Regions from separate parts of the Crossiella cryophila genome, predicted to be linked through region 1. Evidence: riboswitches for the same ligand, from Rfam matches in the RefSeq annotation. Region 1 holds a riboswitch; the other holds the start of a gene.
The links. Region 1 has a riboswitch for glycine ahead of gcvT (glycine cleavage system aminomethyltransferase GcvT). Riboswitches for the same ligand answer to the same signal wherever they lie in the genome.
Positions count from the first base shown of each region.

Region 2: linked by a shared signal. The riboswitch ahead of gcvP (aminomethyl-transferring glycine dehydrogenase) and the one ahead of gcvT (glycine cleavage system aminomethyltransferase GcvT) in region 1 are both predicted to bind glycine.

Region 1 covers NZ_JACHMH010000001.1:2,361,035-2,365,104, forward strand. The annotation lists gene gcvH (glycine cleavage system protein GcvH) at 1-155, opposite strand, end outside; gene gcvT (glycine cleavage system aminomethyltransferase GcvT) at 199-1,290, opposite strand; glycine riboswitch at 1,358-1,453, opposite strand; glycine riboswitch at 1,454-1,553, opposite strand; gene HNR67_RS11005 (sensor histidine kinase) at 1,607-2,785, opposite strand; gene HNR67_RS11010 (response regulator transcription factor) at 2,766-3,419, opposite strand; gene HNR67_RS11015 (hypothetical protein) at 3,549-4,070, shown strand, end outside.
Region 2 covers NZ_JACHMH010000001.1:4,152,752-4,156,821, forward strand. The annotation lists gene HNR67_RS18565 (bifunctional nuclease family protein) at 1-123, shown strand, start outside; gene HNR67_RS18570 (MerR family transcriptional regulator) at 530-1,096, shown strand; gene HNR67_RS18575 (hypothetical protein) at 1,228-1,959, shown strand; gene HNR67_RS18580 (hypothetical protein) at 2,079-2,342, shown strand; glycine riboswitch at 2,424-2,523, shown strand; glycine riboswitch at 2,530-2,618, shown strand; gene gcvP (aminomethyl-transferring glycine dehydrogenase) at 2,683-4,070, shown strand, end outside.

The sequences.
Region 1 (4,070 bases):
CCGGCGCTCACCACCGCCCCCGCCTCCGGGAGCTGGACGAAGACCACATCGCCCAGTGCCTCGGCGGCGTAGGCGGTGATCCCGACCGTGGCGACCGGACCGTCAGTGATCCACTCGTGGTCCTTGGTGTAGTGCAGCTCGGGGGGAACCGGCATCGCTTGTACAGCCTTTCGGGAAAGTATGTGCAGGTGGGAGGGGTCAGCGCGAGCGCTTGTAGAACGGCAGCGCGACTACTTCCGCCGGTTCGGCGTTACCGCGCACGTCCACCACGACCTCGGTGCCCGCCGCGGTGTGCGCGTGGTCCAGGTAGGCCATCGCGATCGGGTGACCCAGGGTGGGGGAGGGCGCGCCGCTGGTGATCTCGCCCACCACGGTGCCGTCGGCGAGCTTGACCAGCTGACCGGCCCGCGGGCTGCGGCGGCTCTTGCCTGCCAGCCCGACCAGGGCGCGGGTGGTGTGCTGACGGGCTTCCAGCGCGCTGCGGCCGACGAAGTCGCCGAGCTTGTCGAAGCGGACCACCCGGCCCAGCCCGGCGTCGAAGGGGGTCAGTCCGACGTGCAGCTCGTTGCCGTACAGCGCCATGCCCGCCTCCAGCCGGAGGGTGTCCCGGCAGGCCAGCCCGGCCGGGCGCAGGCCAAGCGGCTCACCGGCCTCGGCGATCCGCCGCCACACCGCCTCGGCCAGTTCGGCCGCCACGTAGACCTCGAACCCGTCCTCGCCGGTGTAGCCGGTGCGGGCCAGGTAGACGGGGTGCCCGGCGATCACCGCGGGGCGCCCGGCGTAGTACTTCAGGCCGGTGAGGTCCTCGCCGGTGACCGCGGTGACGATCTCGGCGGCGACCGGGCCCTGCACCGCGATCAGCGCGGTCTCGGCGGAGCGGTCGATCACCTCGGCGCTCAGCCCGTGTGCCCGCTCACCCAGCAGCGCCCGCACCACCGCGGCGTTGGATGCGTTGGCCACCACCAGGAACTTGCGCTCGGCCTGCCGGTAGACCACCAGGTCGTCCAGCACGCCGCCGTTGGTGTGGCAGAGCATGGTGTAGCGGGCCCGGCCGATGGCCAGTGAGCCGATCGCGCCGACCAGCGCGTAGTCCAGCACCCGGCCGGCTTCCGGCCCGGAGATCTCGATCTCGCCCATGTGGCTGAGGTCGAAGAGCCCGGCCGCCTCGCGCACCACCTTGTGCTCGGCCAGCTCGCTGCCGTAACGCAGCGGCATCGACCACCCGGCGAAGTCGGTGAACTGGGCGCCCAGCGCGACGTGCTGAGCGTGCAGGGGGCTGCGGCGGGACAGGCCGACGGCGGTCACGGGAGGCTCCTGGGGTCGAGGCGTCCACCGGCATGCGGACACCGCTGCTGAGCCTCCCCGCTCTGTCATGGGACCTGAGAGCTTCGCCGCGCGGACGCGGGTTGCACCGTGGGTGAGGTGGGCGAACCCACCTGCTTTCCAGAGTCGCCTCGCTCGAACGGTGACGTTGCCTGAGAGTTTCCGGGGAGTGGTTGCTCCTTCGGCGTCCCGCGCGTGCTTCGTGCCGGGATCTCTCCCGCCCGAGCTCAAACGGCCGATATGCGGTTGTGCCGCGAACCTTCCGGGACGGCCGAGGGGTCTGTCAACCCCTGGGCAGTTCGACCTTGACCCGCAGCCCGCCGTCCGGCCGGGGCTCCGCCTTGACCGTGCCGCCGTGCGCGCGGGTGATCGAGTCCACGATGGACAGGCCGAGGCCAGCGCCTTCGCCCTTGGCGGTGCGGCCCTCGCCGCGCCGGAACGGCTCGAACAGCTGTGGGATCTGACTCACCGGCACCTTCGGGCCGGTGTTGGACACGGTGAGGCCGCCGAAGACGTCCGTGCGCACCCACACCGTGCCGCCGGCAGGCAGGTTGTGCCGGATCGCGTTGGAGACCAGGTTGGTGACCAGCTGGGTGAGCAGCACCCGGTCGCCGGAGACGGTCGCCTCGGTGATCCGCACCTGGAGTTCGATCTCCCGCCGCGCGGCCTCGGCCCGGTACTGCTCGACCGCCTCGGTGACCACGGTGTGCATCTCCACCCTGGTGCGTTTGGCCAGGCCGCGGTCGCTGCGGGCGAGCACCAGCAGGCCGTCGATGAGCCGTTCGATCCGCCGGTTCGCGGTGAGCAGCTGCTCGCGGATCTCGGCCGCCTTCTCCGGCGTGGGGTTGCCTGCCAGCCCGATCTGCACCGCAGCCCGCTGCACGGCCAGCGGCGTGCGCAGTTCGTGCGAGGCGTTGGCCACGAACCGGCGCTGGCTGTCGAAGGAGGATTCGAGGCGGTCCAGCATCCGGTCGAAGGTCTCGGCCAGTTCGGTCAGCTCATCCGGCGGGCCCTTGATCGCCAGCCGCTCGTGCAGGTTGGAGGAGGAGAGCCGTTGCGCGGTGGCGGTGATGGTGTGCAGCGGCTGGAGCACCCGGCCGGAGAGCCACCAGCCGGCGGCCACCGACACCGCGGCCACCCCGATCAGCGACAGGATGGAGATCAGCAGCAGGGTCTCCAGGGTGGTGGCCTCCACCGCCCTGGTCACCTCGGCGGCGGGGAGGAAGGCCAGCGTGCCGTCCGGCCGGGTCTGGCGCAGCGCGGTCGAGGCCTGCAATCCCTCCATCGGGATGGTGCGGGCCACCGCGGTGCCGAGCCGGAACGAGAGCTGGTCGCGTACCAGCAGGTAGATCACGGTGAGCAGCACCGCGCCGCTGCCGAGGAACAGCGCGCCGTAGAGCGCGGTCAGCTTGACCCGGACGGTCAGCCGGGTCGGCCTGCGGTCAGATCCGGTAGCCGGCACCGGGCACCGTCTCGATCACCGGCGGCTCGCCGAGTTTGGCCCGCAGCTTGGACATGGCCACCCGGACCGCGTTGGTGAACGGGTCGGCGTGCTCGTCCCAGGCCAGTTCGAGCAGCCGTTCCGAGCTGACCACCGCGCCCTGGGCGCGCAGCAGCACCGACAACACGGCGAACTCCTTGGGGGACAGGTCGACCCGCCGCCCGTCCCGGCTGACCAGGCGGTTGGCCACGTCCAGCCGGACGCCGTTGCGGGTCAGCACCGGCGGCAGCGCGGGCTGGCTGCGCCGACCGAGTGCCTGCACCCTGGCCAGCAGCTCGGGGTACTCGAACGGCTTGGTCAGGTAGTCGTCGGCGCCCAGCTGCAGACCGTCCACTTTGTCCTCGAGCGATCCGGCGGCGGTGAGCATCAGCACCTTGGTGCGGCTGCCCTGGGTGGCCAGTTCGGCGCACACGTCGTCGCCGTGCCTGCCGGGCAGGTCGCGGTCGAGCACCAGCACGTCGTAGTCGTGCACGGCCAGCCGCTCCTGCGCGTCCAGCCCGTCGTGCACCACGTCCACCGCCATCGCCTCCGCGCGCAGCCCGGAGGCCACCAGCTCGGCGAGCACGACCTCGTCCTCGGCCACCAGTACCCGCATGGCACCGAGTATGCGCCGGGCCGGGGTTTCCGAAACGTTTCCGCTCGCGGAGAGCCTCCGGAAACACCCGTCCGCGTAGACCTGGCACCGAACGCCGGGCCAACGGGTCCGACGCGGTGAGGAGGAACGATGAAGACGCTGACCCGGCTGGGCCTGGGCGCCACCGCGCTGGTGGCCGCATTCACCCTGAGTGCCTGTGGTGGAGGCGAGAACAACGGCGACGGTCCGGCCAGCCTCAACGGCGGCAACAAGGGCAACGAGCAGAAGGCCGGCGACGACGTGCCCAAGGACCCCAAGGCGGCGATGCTCAAGTTCGCCTCCTGTATGCGGGAGAACGGCGTGGACTTCCCGGACCCCGACCCGGAATCGGGCGGCATGGCCCGCGCGATCCCGGCCGAGGGCCTGGACAAGAACAAGATGGACAAGGCCAGTGAGGCCTGCAAGAAGTACCTGCCCAAGAGCAACTACGACCCCAACGACCCCAAGGAGAAGGACCGCAGGGCCAAGATGAACCAGTGCCTGCGGGACAAGGGCATCGAGGTCAAGGAGGCCGAGGGCGGCAACGGCGCGACGATCGACTTCGGCGGGGACAAGGAGAAGGCCGAGAAGATCATGAAGGAATGCGGCATGGGCGCCGCGGGTGCGGTCGGT
Region 2 (4,070 bases), 1.8 Mb from region 1:
GAGGAGTCCGTGCTCGCCGAGGCGGGCCTGGTCATCCCGGACGAGCAGGAGGACGAGGTGGAGAAGTTCCGCGAGTTCCTCGACTCCGTCTCACCGGAGGACTTCCGCGGGGCGGACACCTAGAGACAACGCTGACTTTTGCCAGGGCCCGGCGACACCGCGTGAGCGGAGTCGCCGGGCCTTACTCATTCAGTGATCACCAACCTTCGTCCCGCACACGATCGTGCGGTCAAGCTGTGATCTTGTGGCGGTTGTGCTGGGATGCGTGGCCGCTCGTCACCGTCCGACCAGGTGACAAGGCGCGGATCGGTTCAGAAGAGTGAACCGGGCCCGAGGTCTGGGCGGGACGCGGGAGCCTTCCCCGCGCGTCGCGTTGACCCGGGGGATGGGCCGTCTTACCGTCGGTGGCGAGTCAATCGCGCCGGGGCTGATCCACTTCCCGGCCGCCTGCTCAGGACCGGCACGCCAGTCTTCGCACGGGCGTGCGGTCGCCGTTGCCGACCGGAAGGTCGGCCGAGGGGAGGCACGCGTGGTCGAGGAAGCGCCCAGCGATCGAGGCGCGCCCGAGCAGGGTGCCTTGTTCCCGGACCTGTCGTTGCCGGACGAACTGGTCGGCTACCGGGGGCCCGCCGCCTGTCAGATCGCCGGGATCACCTACCGGCAGCTCGACTACTGGGCCCGCACCGGACTGGTCTCGCCGACCATAAGGAGTGCCCACGGCTCCGGGAGCCAGCGCCTCTACTCCTTCAAGGACATCCTGGTCCTGAAGGTGGTCAAACGTCTGCTCGACACCGGTGTCTCACTGCAGAACATCCGGGTCGCGGTGGATCACCTGCGCCGCCGCGGCGTGCGCGACCTGGCCCGGATCACGCTGTTCAGCGACGGCACCACGGTGTACGAGTGCACCTCCCCCGAGGAGGTGGTGGATCTGCTGCAGGGCGGGCAGGGCGTGTTCGGGATCGCCGTCAGCGGGGCGATGCGCGAGATCAGCGGCACCATCCACGAGTTCCCGGCCGAACGCGCCGACGGCGTGGAGCTGCTGCCCGGCGAGGACGACGAACTCTCCCGCAAGCGCCGGGACCGGCAGACCGGCTGAACCCCGCCCCTGCTCCGAACGGGTCGACCGCCGGGGCAGGAAACCGCGCTCGCCCTTCTGCCGGCGCACCCGGTGCCCAACACTGACCGCGGGCCGCCGCAGGGCGGCCGTGATCAGGGGGTTCACCAGCCATGATTCGACGTGTTGTGTTGCTGCTGCTCGCGGTGCTGGCCGCGGCCTTCGGCCTGGCCGCGACCGCGGCGGCCGGTCCGGAGGGCGCCACCAGACCGATGACCCTGCGATTCGAGCAGGCGGGTTTCGTCGCCCAGGTCACCAGGGTCTGCGATCCCCGGTGTACCGACACGGTGCGCGGGGTGTTCGTCACCGCGGGCGCCCCGGAGGAGTGCTACCGCCTGGAAAGCTCGATGCGCGGGCTGTGGTTGCCGTTCACCGAACCCCAGTGCGGCCTGGACAAGAGCCGGGTCACCCAGTCCTGGCACACCTTCCCGCCCGGCTTCTACCGGATCTGCCGCGGTGTCTGGCCGGACTGCGGCCCCGAGGTGCGCACCCCGGTCTGGGACATCCACGGCAGCCCCGCCACCGCCGCCGCGCCGCTGGGTTCGATCAGCGTCAGCCACCCCGACGGCCGGGCCCAGCTCTCCGCCTCGGCGCAGACCGTGTGCAACCCGGCGTGCGTCACCACCGTCTCCGGCGTCTTCGACACCAGGGCGCCCAGGCTGAGCTGCTACTGGGCGGAGGCATTCGCCGGCACGAACTGGACCGACATCTCCCAGACCCAGTGCGGCGCCTCCCGGGAACAGGTGCGCGAGGCGTTCCGGTTCAGCACCCCCACCGCCTACCGGGTCTGCCGCCAGGGCGCACTCGGCCAGCCCGCCGACTGCGGCCCGCCAAGCAGCGGCTGACCAGCGGCGCTCCAGGTATCCGCGATCGTTACCGCCGATGACCTGAACGACCTAGTCCCCCGATCCGGAACCGGACGCATCCTCGCTGGTGCGCAAGGTATCCGGATTGGGGGAGGGCCATGGCCTTCGAACGTTCCGCCGCGGTCATCGGGGCCGTCGGCGCGGTGGTGGCGGCGGTGGTCGGGGTGTTCCTGACCAGAGCGGTGATCGAACCCGGCGGCAGCTCGCCGAGTCCGACCAGGGTGGTCAGCCAGGAACCCCTCACCACCGCCCGCACCACCGCTCGCACCAGCATCATCCGGCCGACCACCAGCACCGGCCGGCGCACCACCAGCACGACCACCCGGCGTACCACCACGACCACTACCTGTATCTGTCCATGACCACCGTTGGTGACCTGGTGTTCTTGGGCACGTCGGAAACTTCCGGTTAACTCGGGCGGGGTAACATTCGCGCGTAGTCGTGATCCCCACGCGGGAGAGCCCGGACCGGAGCCATCGGTCCGGCGCCGAAGGAGCAACTCCTCCCCGGAACCTCTCAGGCCAAGCGGACCGTGTGGGCAGACGCCTCTGGAAAGCGGTCCTCGCCGTGCGCGCGGACCCGCCGACGGTGCAAGTCCGGTCCGCCGTGGCCGGGTGAAGCTCTCAGGCGCCCGGACACCGGGTACGGACAGAGGGGGAGGGCAGTTCCGCATGCCCACCCCTAGGCGCCGGAGGCGAGAGCATGACCCAGCCGAACCCCGATCGCATCCCGTTGGCCGCGCTTGAGCACGGCACGCCCTTCGCCGACCGGCACGTCGGTCCGCGGCCCGCCGAACTGGCCCGGATGCTCGACGTCATCGGGGTCGGCTCGCTGGAGGAACTCGCCCAGCGGGCGGTGCCCCAGGTGATCCGCGAGGGTGAGCTGACCCTGGCCCTGCCCGCCCCGGCCACCGAGGCCGAGGCACTGGCCGAACTGCGCGCGCTGGCCGCCCGCAACACGCTCAAGGCCCCCATGATCGGGCTCGGCTACTACGGCACCGTGACCCCGCCGGTGATCAAGCGGAACATCCTGGAAAGCCCCGCCTGGTACACCGCGTACACCCCGTACCAGCCGGAGATCTCCCAGGGCCGGCTCGAAGCCCTGCTCAACTTCCAGACCATGGTCTCCGACCTGACCGGCCTGGACACCGCCAACGCCTCCATGCTCGACGAGGGCACCGCCGCCGCCGAGGCCATGACGCTGGTGCGCCGGGCAGGCAAGTCCAAGTCGCCGCGCTTCGTCGTCGACGCCGACTCGCTGCCGCAGACCATCGCCGTCATCGAGACCCGCGCCGAACCGCTCGGCATCGAGATCGTGCTCGCCGACCTCACCCAGGGCCTGCCCGAAGGCGAGTTCTTCGGCGTGCTGCTGTCCTACCCGGGCGCCGGCGGCGCGGTCCGCGACTACCGCGCGCTGGTCGAGCAGGCACACGAACGCGGTGCCCAGGTCGCCGTCGCCGCCGACCTGCTCGCGCTGACCCTGCTGGTCCCGCCCGGCGAGTTCGGCGCCGACGTCGTGGTCGGCACCACCCAGCGCTTCGGCGTGCCGATGGGCTTCGGCGGCCCGCACGCCGGCTACATGGCGGTGCGCGCCGGACTCGAGCGCCAGCTGCCCGGCCGCCTGGTCGGGGTCAGCGTGGACGCCGACGGCAACCCCGCCTACCGGCTCGCGCTGCAGACCCGCGAGCAGCACATCCGCCGGGAGAAGGCCACCAGCAACATCTGCACCGCCCAGGTGCTCCTGGCCGTGATCGCCGCGATGTACGCGGTCTACCACGGCCCCGAGGGCCTGCGCGGCATCGCCACCCGGGTGCACCGCCTGGCCACCGTGCTCGGCGCCGGCCTGCGGGCAGGCGGCATCGACCTGAAGCACGAGCGCTACTTCGACACCGTGCTCGCGCACGTGCCCGGCAGGGCAGCCGAGATCGTCGCCAACGCCCGCGCCCTGGGCGTCAACCTGCGCCTGGCCGACAACGACCACGTCGGCATCGCCTGCGACGAGACCACCACCCGCGAGCACCTCGCGCTGGTGTGGCAGGCATTCGGCGTCACCGGCGACGTGGACGCGCTGGACGCGGCCACCCCCGACGC